One region of the Rhizobium sp. 3T7 genome, then DNA from elsewhere that is predicted to be linked to it. Evidence: riboswitches for the same ligand, from Rfam matches in the RefSeq annotation. Region 1 holds a riboswitch; the other holds the start of a gene.
The links. A riboswitch is a leader RNA that binds a small molecule or an ion and turns the genes downstream of it on or off. The one in region 1 is predicted to bind FMN.
Positions count from the first base shown of each region.

Region 2: another riboswitch for FMN. It lies ahead of ribB (3,4-dihydroxy-2-butanone-4-phosphate synthase); the one in region 1 lies ahead of K9B32_RS09705 (DMT family transporter).

Region 1 covers NZ_JAIQXS010000005.1:113,300-120,501, reverse strand. The annotation lists gene K9B32_RS09715 (aldo/keto reductase) at 1-6, shown strand, start outside; gene K9B32_RS09710 (esterase-like activity of phytase family protein) at 70-2,280, opposite strand; gene K9B32_RS09705 (DMT family transporter) at 2,353-3,252, opposite strand; FMN riboswitch at 3,334-3,482, opposite strand; gene hupB (DNA-binding protein HupB) at 3,606-3,881, opposite strand; gene lon (endopeptidase La) at 4,089-6,503, opposite strand; gene clpX (ATP-dependent Clp protease ATP-binding subunit ClpX) at 6,919-7,202, opposite strand, start outside.
Region 2 covers NZ_JAIQXS010000007.1:17,207-24,408, forward strand. The annotation lists gene K9B32_RS12180 (sugar ABC transporter substrate-binding protein) at 1-152, shown strand, start outside; gene K9B32_RS12185 (sugar ABC transporter ATP-binding protein) at 181-1,659, shown strand; gene K9B32_RS12190 (SDR family oxidoreductase) at 1,682-2,470, shown strand; gene tpiA (triose-phosphate isomerase) at 2,475-3,212, shown strand; gene K9B32_RS12200 (glucose 1-dehydrogenase) at 3,281-4,063, shown strand; FMN riboswitch at 4,169-4,313, shown strand; gene ribB (3,4-dihydroxy-2-butanone-4-phosphate synthase) at 4,432-5,058, shown strand; gene K9B32_RS12210 (GAF domain-containing protein) at 5,344-6,678, opposite strand; gene K9B32_RS12215 (hypothetical protein) at 6,675-7,139, opposite strand.

The DNA.
Region 1 (7,202 bases):
TGGTAAGGCAGCCGCAAGAAAAATGGCCGGGCGCAGACCCGGCCATTCTGTTTCATGCCTGAGCCAATCTCAGTTTGTGCCGACGAGATTAACCTGGAAGAACAGAGTTTCACCCGAGGAATCATCGACGCCGTCATTATCCGTGACCGCGTAGGCCTTGCCGGAGGCATCGAAAACGAAGCCCTCGAGCTTGTCGAGGACATAGCCATTGGTGGCGGTCTTCAGCTCCGGAAGGAAGTCGTGGGCTTCAATCTTCTTGACGACCGGCAGGTCGCCACCGAGCTTGGCGGGCTTCAGATCTGATATCGCTACCTTGTAGAGCTTCTTCAGTCTCGCTGCGTCGTCGACAAGGTTATCGCGTTCGATGATGTAGACGCTATCGCCATGAGCGGAGATTTCGGAGAGGCCGATCCAGCCCGCTTCGGATTTGTCGAGCGGATAGCGGACGGCACCCCACTCCTTGCCCTTCGGATTGTAGGAAACAAGTTTGACAAAGCCCTTCTCGTCATCCTTCCACTCGCGCTGGACGGCCATCCAGAGCGTCGCGTCGTCGCCGGAGCCGACGATCGTCACACCTTCGAAGCCGTAGCGGATTTCGTTAGCTGCCAATTCTTTCGGAAGTGAGATCTCTTCCTTGATCTCGCCTTTCGGATTGACGTGATAGAGGGCGTGCGGCACCAGCTTCTCAGTGTTGCCTTCGGACGCCAGCCAGAACCAGCCCTTTTCATCAACGGCCACACCCTCGATGTCGAGCTTCTGTGCCGGTTGGCCGTCGCGCTTTACGGTCAGCGTTTCGGTGATCACGGCCGGCTTCCTGGTTGCGTCGATCGTGTAGATCGTCGGCTGCATGCCGAGGACACTGTCGCCGACCGCAAACAGCTGTCCCGACTTTTCCGGAATGGCAGCAAGACCGGAAAGCGCCGCGAAGCCGACCGGATTGCGATCCTTCTCAGCCGCAACGATCTGCGGATAGGCAGCCTCGCCCTCGGCGAGTTCGTAGAGCATCACGTGCGACCGTGGGCCGCCGTCCTCGCCAAGATCGACTTCGTTGGCGGTCGCGAGAAGATTGCGCGACGGTACGGCCACAGCGCCTTCAGGTGAAACGCCGGACGGAAGGATCTGGACCAGTTCTGGCTCCGCACCGGTATCCCTGTAGACGCCGACGACAGAGGCGCGCTCTGCGAGCAGGAATATGTATTTCTGGCCTTCGATCGTCGCCACTTCCAGACCTTCCGGCTCGACGCCCTTGGCGGACGAACGCTTGTCCGGATAGTGGCCGATATTGGCGACGGCACGTTCGAAGGAAGCACCGGATTCGTAGAGCACCTTGCCGGTCTTTTCGAAAATCGTGAAACCGCGCGAGCCGCCTTGATAGTCGCCTTCGTTGGCAACAACCAGGCGGTTATTATCGAGCCACTTCACCGCGTCAGGCTCACGGGGGATGCCCTTGAGTTCGCCGGTGAACTTCAGGGCGCCATCGCGTTTGGTATCGATGCCGGCCAGATCGACACTGCCAGCGGAGAAGTGCGTCTTCACCGTTGCAGTTGCCGCGTCAATGATGACGATTTCGTTGTTTTCCTGAAGGGTCAGGGCAATCTCGTTCTGGTCGTTGAACGAGACGAATTCCGGTTCCGGATCTTCGGGCGCAATGCCCGCAAGGCCCGTCAGCGTGACGTGCTTGATCGAGCTGCAGTCGACCGTGCCGTTCTTGACTTGGAACACGGCGAGGTCGCCTGCCGGTATCTGTGGAATCTTGCCGTCGTTCACCTCTTCCTCACGCTCGTTTTCGATCGCGATCGCGCCGAGCGTCTTTTCCTTGTTGAGTGCGACCGAATCCGGCTGGCCGCCGAGATCGCAGGTGCTCTCGATCTTCTTGGTTGCAACGTCGACGATCGCGAGGCGCCCCGAGGGCTTCGCCTTGCTCTGTGACGTATTGACGGCCACCAGCGCCTTGCCGGCGGCGGACGCCACGGAGGTCGGCTCGCCGTCCATCATCAGCGCGCCCCCGGCCTTCGGCGCCTTGGCGTCTGAGATATCGACAAATCCGATCGCACCGAGCGGGCTATCGCTATAGATCAGCGTCATGCCGTCGTCGGTGGCCGTGATTATTTCCGCCGAAGTGGCCGAAAGCTTGTCTTTTCCCTCGGGCAGATTGGATGCCACCGGAAAAGTTGCGATGCGGTTGAAAACGGGCTCTGCGGCGGCCGGAAACGCGGCCGTCGTCAGAAGCGCCGCAACGAGCACTGTCTTGCGCGATAGAGTTGTCATGAAATCCCCCATGAATTCAAACAAAGGGGTTTTGCGGGATAGGCATGACATCGGAATGACACTGCTGTCATATTTCTGACTGCGCTAGCCGGTCTCCCGTTCCTTCTTCATTTCGTTCCTCATGATGAAGAGCGATGCACCAAGGATCAGCATCGCCCCCAACCACAAATAGCCGGTCGGCGCATAGCCAAAGACCAACCAGCCGGCGAAAACATTGAGCGGCAGCTTGAGATCGTCGAAGGGCTGGATGTAGGTGGCATCGGCCGTTGAATAGGCAAGTGTCAAGAAATACTGGGCCATCACGGTGAGGAGGCCTGCCGCAACGAAAAGCAGGAGCGTCATACCGGAAGGGATGCTGAAGCCCGCGGCGACCGCCAATCCGCCGTTGATGGGCGTCAGGAGGGCCAGCAGCCAGACGGTGATGGTTTCCGGCCGTTCGACCCCGGTAAGGCTCTTGGTGATCAGCGATGAGGCGCCCCAGAGAAGCGCCGAGAGGATTGGAAGGAGCGCCGCCCAACTGAAGCTGTCCGACCAGGGCTGCAGGATGATCATCGCTCCGACGAAGCCGGTGCCAGTCGCCACCCACCGTGCGAGGCCGATGTATTCACCAAGGAAGATGCGTGCGCCCATGATGATGAAGAATGGCGAAGTCATTACCAGGGCGATCGCCTGCCAGATCGGCACGGACGCAAGCCCTGCGACCCAGGTCATCACACCGAAGGCTGCCAAGGCGACACGCACGACATGACGCCAAGGATAGCGCGTTCGCATTGCTCCAAAGCCGACGCGCCGGAGAAAGGGCAACGAGAAGACCAGCGCAAAGGCATATTGCCAGAAGGCTGCGGAGGCGGAGGGGAAGGCGAGCTTCATCGTCAGCCATTGCGTGACGACATTGAGGATCGAGAAGGCGATGCCTGCAGCGACCATCCAGGCAGCGCCGATCATTGCTCGCGAAGCAGAAAATGTAGGGGAAGTCTGATTCATGTTTTCTTTCCGAAACCAACACAAATCAGGACGCATGAGCGCGATACCGCAGCCAGGACAGAATTCGCCCTCGCCCGCTCCGCTCATTCTCTTTCATCCGGACTGTAACCGTCGGCTCCGGAATTGCACCGGATCTGCTGACCCTTTTGGCACCGGCCGAAAGGCGCTCGCGGGCTTGAGCCGAGGCCCTTACCGCCGGTGGGGACTTTCACCCCGCCCTGAGAACAGTATTTTCCGTAAGACATACCTCGCGTGCCGACAAGTCCGCGAGATGCAAAAAGGGTCCGGCCGTGGCCGAACCCTTCGAAACTTGCACCGCCGGTCTCGTTGCCCGACCGCCAAGCAAATTCATATCAGCCGTTAACGGCGTCCTTCAGGCCCTTGCCGGGCGTGAACTTCGGCACGTTGCGAGCCGGAATATCGACTTCTGCGCCCGTGGACGGGTTGCGGCCCTTCGTGGCAGCGCGATGGGAAACGGTGAAGCTACCGAAACCAGCGAGGCGAACGTCGCCCTTGCCCTTCAGTTCAGCCTGGACAACTTCGAAAACAGCGTCGACTGCGGAAGCAGCATCGGTCTTCGAGAGTCCTGCCTTTTCAGCAACTGCGGACACGAGTTCATTCTTGTTCATGTTTCCACCCCTTTCTAAATGGTTCGAAACGACTCAAATTTATAAGCTAGGCTCAGAATAGAGTTCATCAGGCCCGCCGCACCCCAAAGACCCTGCAAATCAAGGAAATGCAAGAGTCTGCGCGTCGATTTCACAAAAAAAGGCTGGCGAAAACGCCAGCCTTTTCAGGGTTTTTAAGCAATTGGGCACGAATGTGGCAAACAAAGCTCAGTGAGCTATGGTTGCACCCGTTTCGTCGAGCCCTTCGACCGTTGCAATGACCGGTGTTTCCACCGTGCCATCCCACTCGATCGCTTCGGGTCTGCGGACCAGCGCATGCTTGATCACCTCGCCCATGCGGGACACCGGGATGATCTCCATGTTGTTCTTCACGTTGTCCGGAATCTCCGCCAGATCCTTGGCGTTTTCTTCCGGGATCAGCACCTTCTTGATGCCACCGCGAAGCGCTGCGAGCAGCTTTTCCTTCAGGCCGCCGATCGGCAGCACCCGGCCGCGAAGGGTGATTTCACCGGTCATCGCGACGTTCTTGTCGACCGGGATACCGGTCATGATCGAGACGATCGCGGTCGCCATGGCGACACCGGCCGACGGACCATCCTTCGGCGTCGCACCTTCCGGCACGTGCACGTGGATGTCGCTCTTATCGAAGCGCGGCGGCTCGATGCCGAAATCGACAGCGCGCGAGCGGACGTAAGATGCCGCTGCGGAGATCGACTCCTTCATGACTTCCTTCAGGTTGCCGGTCACGGTCATCCGACCCTTGCCCGGCATCATGACGCCTTCGATCGTCAGCAGTTCGCCGCCGACTTCCGTCCAGGCCAGACCGGTGACCACGCCGACCTGATCTTCGCGTTCTGCTTCGCCGTGGCGGAAGCGCGGAACGCCCAGATAGTCGTCAATGTTTTCGGCCGTCACATGAACGGACTTCGTCTTGCCCTTGATGATCTCGGTCACCGCCTTGCGGGCGAGCTTCATCAATTCGCGTTCGAAGTTACGAACACCGGCTTCGCGGGTGTACTGCTGGCTGATCGCCATCAGGGCATCGTCGCTGACCGAGAATTCATTCGGCTGCAGAGCATGCTCCTTGATGGCCTTCGGCAGCAGGTGCCGCTTGGCGATCTCACGCTTTTCGTCTTCGGTGTAGCCGGCGATGCGGATGACTTCCATGCGGTCCATCAAGGGCGCCGGAATGTTCAGCGTGTTCGCCGTCGTGATGAACATCACGTCCGACAGGTCGTATTCGACCTCCAGGTAGTGATCCATGAAGGTCGAGTTCTGAGCCGGATCCAGCACCTCGAGCAGAGCAGACGACGGATCGCCGCGGAAATCCTGACCCATCTTGTCGATCTCGTCGAGCAGGAAGAGCGGATTGGACTTCTTCGCCTTCTTCATCGACTGGATGACCTTGCCGGGCATCGAACCGATGTAGGTGCGGCGGTGACCGCGGATTTCAGCTTCGTCCCGAACGCCGCCGAGCGCCATGCGGACATACTCACGGCCAGTCGCCTTGGCGATCGACTGGGCGAGCGAGGTCTTGCCGACGCCCGGAGGGCCGACGAGGCACAGGATCGGACCCTTGATCTTGGTCGCGCGAGCCTGAACAGCCAGGTACTCGACGATGCGCTCCTTGACCTTGTCGAGACCGAAGTGATCTGCTTCGAGGATCTTCTCGGCGTTGTTGAGGTCCGTCTTGATCTTCGACTTCTTGCCCCACGGAATGCCGAGCAGCCAGTCGAGATAGTTGCGGACAACAGTCGCTTCAGCCGACATCGGGCTCATCTGCCGCAGCTTCTTCAGCTCGGCATCGGCCTTTTCGCGTGCCTCTTTCGACAGCTTCGTCTTGGAGATGCGTTCTTCCAGTTCGGCCATCTCGTCGCGGCCTTCCTCGCCGTCGCCGAGCTCCTTCTGGATCGCCTTCATCTGCTCATTCAGGTAGTACTCGCGCTGGGTCTTCTCCATCTGGCGCTTCACGCGCGAACGAATGCGCTTTTCGACCTGCAGGACCGAGATCTCGCCTTCCATGAAGCCGAGCGCCTTTTCGAGGCGGGCCTTGACACTGGTGGTTTCCAGCATCTCCTGCTTCTCGGTGATCTTGATCGACAGGTGCGACGCAACCGTGTCGGCAAGCTTCGAGTAGTCGTCGATCTGGCTAGCGGCGCCAACGACCTCAGGCGAGATCTTCTTGTTGAGCTTTACGTAGCTCTCGAATTCGGACACGACCGAGCGGCTGAGCGCTTCCAGTTCGACCGGATCGTCATGCGGCTCTTCGAGAACATGGCCAAGGGCTTCATAAAAGTCCTCGCGATCGGTGTAGGCGTCGATCTCCGCGCGTGCGCGACCTTCGACCAGAACCTTGACGGTGCCATCAGGCAGCTTCAGCAGCTGCAGTACGTTGGCGACGGTGCCGACATTGTGAATGGCAGAGGGTTCCGGATCGTCATCGCTCGCGTTGATCTGCGTGACGAGCATGATCTGCTTGTCCGATCCCATGACCTCCTCAAGCGCACGGATCGACTTCTCGCGGCCGACGAACAGCGGCACGATCATATGCGGGAAGACGACGATATCGCGCAGGGGCAAAACCGGATATGCGATGCTCGCAACTGACGTTTTCTTCGTCATTTTATTTCCTTTCCATCGTCCCGTTGCCGGGCTCTTCTGGCGCGGCCACTAGAACCGGGCCGCACTCCACTTGAGACAACAAGTGGAGGTTCTGATTATGCTTTTCAAGCTGCGCCATGGCCGGTGTCCCCCTGGACATGACAGCTATGCTACAACGGAACACCTTCACTCTGGAGCGCCAGGCTGGACCGGCGCTTGCCACATCCGCGCCGGCTAACGCACAAGGCCGAAACACACCAACGGAATCATTCCATAATTGCCACGGACTTGGAAATCCGCAACGGCAGCAGAAGCGCTTTCAGACCTCTTTAGCAAGATTTATCAAGGTCGTGCACTGGTTTTGAAATAGAAAGAGGCCTGCCGACGGCAAGCCCCTTAAATTCACGGTTCGTATCGTAAAGATATCTCTAATGCCTCACGCCGAAGCGTTGGCCTTCTCGTCTTGTCGATCGGCGTAGATGTAAAGCGGACGGGCGGAGCCGCGCGCCACTTCCTCGGAGATAACGACCTCACGTACGCCTTCCAGCGCCGGCAGTTCGAACATCGTGTCGAGCAGGATCTTTTCCATGATCGAGCGAAGGCCGCGAGCACCGGTCTTGCGCACGATCGCCTTGCGGGCGATCTCGCGAAGAGCGTCCTCGTGGAAGGTTAGTTCCACGTCTTCCATCTCGAACAGGCGTTGGTACTGCTTGATCAGCG
Region 2 (7,202 bases), on a different contig from region 1:
CTGCAACGCAGCAGACGCAGAAGATGGGCCGCGACGCGGTCGAAAACGCCGCCAAGCTTGTCGCCGGCAAGAAGGTGCCGCCGGTACAACTCCTGGACGCCACGCTGACGACCAAGGAAAACGTCGCAGGCTTCATCGCCAACCATCCGTAATGAAGTCGAGGTCTTGAGGAGGTGTGCCGTGACTGATCCGGTTCTTTCGCTGAGGGGCATATCGAAGCGGTATGGACCGCTCCAGGTTCTGAAGAATGTCAGCTTGGACGTCCATCCGGGCGAAGTGGTCGCACTTCTCGGTGAAAACGGAGCGGGCAAGTCGACGCTTTCCGGCATTATCGCCGGGTCACGCACGCCATCCGAAGGTTCCATGACATGGCTGGGGCAGCCTTATGCCCCAGCCACCCCAAGAGAGGCGATCGACAAGGGCGTCGTCCTGATCCATCAGGAGCTGCAGCTTCTGCCGCAGCTCTCGATCGCGGAGAACGTCTTCATCGGTCGCTGGCCTATGAAGAACGGCGTGGTCGACCGTCAGCAGATGGTTCGTCGCGCCCAGGAGCAGCTCGCGAGACTGAACCTGCACATACCAGCGATGCGGAAGGTCGCCGGCCTTTCGACCGCAAATCAGCAGCTCATCGAGATCGCGAAGGCGCTGGCTTTGAACGCCAAGCTCCTCATCCTCGACGAGCCGACCGCGGCCCTCGGTGGCGCGGAGACGGAAGCACTCTTCGAACAGGTCCGGAAGCTTCGTTCCGAAGGGGTCGGCATCATCTACATCTCTCACCGCATGGAAGAGATCAAGCAGATCACCGACCGGATCGTCGTGCTTCGCGACGGCGAGCGCGTGCAGGAATTCACGGACAGCTCGACGCCCGTGCGCACGATCGTCGAGAGCATGGTCGGACGCTCGCTCGACCGCATGTTCCCGACACTGCCCGATCCGACGGATCGCCCCGTACTTCAGGTGTCCGGTCTCAGCTCTTTGGACAACTCGTTCCGTGACGTCACCTTCGACGTCAAGGCAGGCGAGATCCTCGGAATTGCCGGACTGGTCGGTGCCGGTCGCACAGAGCTTGTCCGGGCGATTTCGGGCGCCGATCCGATCAGCGCGGGCTCGATCAAGCTGGAAGGCGAGGAGCTTCGACTGCGCGATCCTGCCGACGCGATCGCCAAGGGCATCGTAATGGTCCCCGAAGACCGCAAGGAGCAAGGCCTGATCGTCGGGCACCTTATTGGGGAAAACATCATCTATGCCAACCTCGACAAGCTGGGCGGGCGCTGGATCACACCGCGCGTCAAGCGCTCATTCGCGGAGAAGGCGGTGGCCAAGTTCGGCGTCAAGGGTCGTGCGGAGCAGTATGCCTCCGATTTGTCCGGCGGCAACCAGCAGAAGGTCGTGATCGCCAAGTGGCTGATGCGCGATCCCAAGGTGGTTGTGCTCGACGAACCCACCCGCGGCATCGACGTCGGCGCCCGCGCCGGCATCTACGACATCATCGTCAACCTTGCCAAGCAGGGCGTTGCGGTCATCGTCGTAAGCTCCGACCTCGAGGAAGTTCTCGGCGTCTCAAATCGCATTCTCGTTCTTGCCCAGGGCAAGCAGGCAGGCATTCTCAATCGTGACGAGGCAAACGACGTCTCTGTCATGGAGCTAGCTACGATCTAAACAGACAGAGAAAGGAAGAGCGGTGTCCGACATCACTCTCAACGCCCCGAAGCTTTTCGATCTCAGCGGCCAGGTTGCCATCGTGACCGGCGCTGGGAGCGGGATTGGGCAGCGTATTGCCATCGGCCTAGCACAGTGCGGCGCCGACGTCGCACTGCTCGACCGTCGCACCGACGACGGATTGGCCACAACCGCCAAGCACATCCAGGCCGCCGGCCGTCGTTCTATCGAGATCGCAGCTGACGTCACCAGCAAGTCTTCCCTGGGAGACGCGGTGGCTCGCACGGAGGCCAAGCTAGGCGCGCTGACACTTGCCGTTAACGCCGCGGGCATTGCCAACGCCAACCCGGCAGAGGAGATGGAGGAGGACCAGTATCAGGCGTTGATGGACATCAACCTGAAAGGAGTCTTCCTTTCCTGCCAGGCCGAGGCTCGCGCTATGTTGAAAAACGGGCGCGGCTCCATCGTCAACATCGCTTCCATGTCCGGCGTGATCGTCAATCGGGGACTGAGCCAGGCGCATTACAACGCCTCCAAGGCCGGCGTGATCCACATGTCGAAATCCTTGGCGATGGAATGGGTCGACCGCGGCATCCGCGTCAACACTATCTCGCCCGGATACACCGCGACGCCGATGAACACGCGTCCGGAGATGATCCATCAGACCAAGCTCTTCGAAGAGCAGACGCCAATGCAGCGCATGGCAACGGTCGACGAAATGGTCGGTCCGGCCGTGTTCCTGCTGTCGAATGCGGCAAGCTTTGTGACGGGCGTTGATCTGCTTGTCGACGGCGGTTTCTGCTGCTGGTGATGCGATGAGAAAGCTGATTGCCGGCAACTGGAAAATGAACGGTCTCGCTTCCTCCCTGGCTGAGATCGAGGCGCTGAAGGGGCTAACGGGCGAGGCGACGTGCGATATCGTCGTCTGCCCGCCCTTCACGCTGTTAGAAAAGGCCGCCGAACGCGCAAAGGATTCTGTCGTCATTATTGGCGCCCAGGACTGCCATCCGCAGATATCAGGCGCCTACACCGGAGACGTATCAGCGCAAATGCTCGTCGAGGCGGGTGCGCGCTTCGTCATTCTCGGTCATTCCGAACGTCGCGTATTCCATAACGAGAGCGATGCCGTCGTTTCGACCAAGGTCGCCGCCGCTCATGAGGCGGGACTGACCGCAATCATTTGCGTGGGCGAGACCCGCGCTGAACGCGATGACGGCAAGGTGATCGAAGTCGTCGGTGGACAGCTACGCGGTTCAATTCCAGCGGGTGCCACCAGTTCGAACGTGGCCATCGCATACGAACCGGTCTGGGCTATCGGAACTGGTCTGGTCCCGACCATAGATCAGATCGAGGAGATCCATTCTTCGATAAGACAAACGCTCGAAGAACGGCTTGGCGAAGACGGGCGCAGGGTGAGGATTCTTTACGGTGGCTCCGTGAAGGCCTCGAATGCCGCCGACATCTTCGGGGCGACAAATGTGGATGGAGCCTTGGTTGGAGGCGCATCGCTGAAGGCGGTAGAGTTCGCCGGGATCATTTCTGCAGCCGCTTGAAAAGGGGCACGACGCGCTTGGGTTGCTTTGCGGCCGCCCGATATCAGGCACCGTGAAAGGAAGAAACTATGAAACGCTTCGAAAACAAGACCGTCGTCATCACCGGAGGCAGCCGCGGCATCGGCGCGGGGATCGCCAAGCGCTTCGCAAGGGAAGGGGCCAACCTAGTGGTCTGCGCCAATGAAGAGACGGTCCATGCAGTCGCCGAGCAGATCAAGGTGGAGGGCGGCAATGCCATTTCCTTCGTTGGCGACGTCACTGACAAGACCAGCGTAAAGGCACTCTATGATGCGGCGGAGAAGGCTTTCGGTACCGTCGACGTGTCGATCCAGAACGCCGGGGTCATCACCATCGCCCGCATCGAGGACATGACGGAAGGCGAGTGGGACAAAGTCATGGCGGTCAACACAAAGGGCGTATTCTTGTGCGCACAAGAAGCAATTCTGCGTATGCGCAAGCATGGACGCGGCGGCCGCATCATCAACACCGCCTCCGGTCAAGCGCGCGACGGCTTCATCTATACGCCACACTACGCCGCATCGAAGATGGGCGTCGTCGGTATTACCCAGAGCCTTGCAAAGGAAGTCGCGACCGAAAGTATCACCGTCAACGCGTTCTGCCCTGGCATCATCGAGACTGACATGTGGGCCTATAACGACCAGGCGTGGGGCAAGCTCCTGGGCAACTATGGCCCTGGGGAGCTGATGAAGGAGTGGGTCGAAGGTATTCCGATGAAGCGGGCCGGATCCGGCGAGGACGTCGCCGGTCTGGTCACCTTCCTTGCTAGCGACGACGCCGCCTACATCACCGGCCAAACCATCAATGTCGATGGCGGTTTGATCATGTCGTAACGTCATTCGACAATGGGGAACGGTGCGTTCACCAGGAGAACCGGTTCCCGATGGTTGAACTGCTGGAAGCCTCTTGCAGAACCAGGCATCGATTGCTTATGTTAAAAACGTTCTCAGGGCGGGGCGAAAATCCCCACCGGCGGTATCGAGGCAACTCGGAGCCCGCGAGCGCCTTCGCTGAAGCGAAGGGTCAGCAGATCCGGTGAGATGCCGGAGCCGACGGTCATAGTCCGGATGGAAGAGAGCAACGCAGCGGAACCGCGTGATGAGCGGCGTTTCCGATGCTTGTTCGCCCAAGGGAAAAACGGTGGCTCTAACAGGCCATGCTCGCCGCCAAAAGCGGCTAACCCTTGAAAGGCAAGAAGAAGATGGCAATTTCCAAGATCGACGAAGCGGTGGCCGCAATTGCACGTGGCGAGATCGTGGTCGTCGTCGATGATCGCGACCGGGAAAATGAAGGCGATTTGGTGATCGCTTCGCAAGCAGTTACGCCGGAATCGATCGCGTTCATGATGAACTACGCCCGCGGCCTTATCTGCGTCGCGATGGAAGGCGAGAGACTCGATGCACTCGACATTCCATTGATGGTGCCGCGCAATACCGAAGTTCTCAAGACCGCATTCACCGTCTCGGTGGACTACATCCCTGAAACGACGACAGGCATATCCGCTGCCGATCGAGCTGCAACCGTGCGAGCTCTTGTCACGGACGGCTCACGTCCAGAGGATTTTGCACGGCCGGGGCATATCTTCCCGCTTAGAGCCCATCCGCATGGCGTACTTTCCCGCCCTGGGCACACGGAAGCGGCCGTTGACCTTGCAAGGCTTGCTGGGCTGTTTCCATCAGGTGTGATTTGCGAGGTTGCCAACGACGACGGAACAATGGCTCGGTTGCCAGAGCTTGAAGCGTTTGCCGAACGGCACGGTCTTCATCTGATTACGATCGAAGACCTCATCGCATACAGGGCGGAGAGCCTACCCGTCAAGGCAGCCTGATCGACCCTGCTCGGAGTGCCAGCTGGTACTCGTGGCCTCAGCATGGTGGCGCCCCGGAGGGCGGTCGTTTTTCTAGCGCCACCAACACAACGTTCGCGGTCGAGTAAGCTTGTTTCCGGTCTGGCAATATAGCCTGACGCAAACGTGAAGGATGTCGCGAACGTCCTAAGGCCAAGACCAGCGATTTCGGTAGGGCAGCACATAAAGATTCTATCTGCAAACTTTTGCAGTTGCTTATCGATCTTCGCCCGTTGAGCGTCGGATCGTCCGGTTTTTCACGTCCTTCTATGCCATATCCTTGCGCAGCCGCAACCGGCCCTCTATGCGGATGCCTATCCGGCCGCGGCCGAGGCGAACCAGCCGTATCGGAAGCTGCTTTTCGTCCAATCGGCGACGCAGAAGAAGCAGCCTCGTTTCCAGGTTGTCCTTGAACTCCGGCAGCTTCAGTGCCGCATCGAGCCGGATCTCGCGGTTGGTGAATTCGAGCGTGCCGTTTGCCAGATGCTGTTCGAGCATGGAGACAAGAAGCCGGCCCGCGATTCCCTTGATAACATAGTCGCCGTCGACGAAAACGCTGTCGTCAAAGCTGTGATGAACGACCCGAATGATCTGTTCCGAAGCCGAGTGTTCGGCCGGAGCGACTCGGTGAGAGCCGGTCTCCAGTGAGAGCTTTTCGCCCAGCGCCAGAGCCACCGCCGCTTGTCTGGCGACGATGGAAAGCGCGACCTCGTCCTCGGCGGTGAAAGCCCGCCGTTCCCGGCTTTCGAGAAAGAGAACGCCGCGAACCGTGCCTCCGGCGACAAGCGGCACGGCAATCTGGCTCATCGCATCCGGCATGCCTGGGAGCGGGATCGAGCGGGTGCGGTTCTCGCTGAGAGCGGAATCGCGTATGGCCGCCCCGAAGCGGCGGACGCGGCTCATGTCGCTCACCTTCACCAGCCGCCCGCTTGCGGCAGCCGCGCCGATCACGCCCTCGCCAAGCGGTACATCCGAGCCGATGCCTGACGGTTGAAAGCCAAGGCTGCCAATGGTGACGAGCTGGTTGCGCTCTTCATAAAACTGCAGGATCAGCGCGTGTTCGAAACAGAATTCTGTCCGGATGCTCTCCAGCATGACATCGACAATGCGGTCCGCCTCGGTCTCCGCGGCGATCGCGTCGACGATCCTGGCGACGCCGGGGAGCCGGTCGTGTTTCGGTGCCAATGATTCCGTCGTCTCCACCGGGGAGCGGATCGGTTCGATTTTCGTTACGCGGAAAACATCGAGATTGCGCAGTTTCATGATCCCAGTCATGCCGACCTGGGCGCTGCTCGCGTCAAGCTGCAACGAGGTATGCTCGAAGAGCGGCCCGTCTTCCAGCGCGTAGGCGAAGACCAGCGCCAGCCGGAACTGCAAGCCATTCCTTCCGTCTACCAGAAGCAGGGTCGCTTGCGGGTTGAGCCGGATATTCGCCGCCGTCTTAGCAAAGAACTGGTTGGAGAGTGCCACATGGCGGTCGTCGACCATCACCACATGCGAAAGATAGGAGATGTTCGGAATGCCGTCCGCATCCGCCGTCGAAATGATCGAGGGGACGACGCCTTCGAAACAGGCCTCCAGGTCGGTGAGCTCGAGCGTCATTGTGCGGCGTTCCAGATGCGCGTGCCGGCGGTGGGGCCTGGCGTCTGCACGAAAATCGATGAGGGCTCGATGCTCACCAGCATTGCCTCCCGCTTCGACAACCACGGCGTAATCATCTCGGGCATTAGGCCGAGCCGCATCAAGGTCGAGACGATCGCGACCATGTACCGCGACGAACGCTCGATCTCGGCAGCCACCGCCTCGCGCACGGTCGCCATGCCTTTGATTTGGTAGGAGACGTAGTCGGTCGGCCGCGCGAAGGTGACGGCGACTTGAGCATTGTCGCGAAGATTGGCGACGGTCTGCGGCCATTGCCAGGCGGACACGACGACATGGACTGTCTTCAGGTCGTCGCACCAGGCACCGGCGCCCCGACCGATCTCCGGTTTCAGGGAAAGGCCGCTCGTGCCGATGATCTGCATCACCGGGCTTTCGATGAAAGCCGCAAGATTTTTGTCCAATCGCCACCTCGTTTCGGCATCTTCCGCATTTCATAGCGCACTTAGGGAGATTTTAGGATTCCG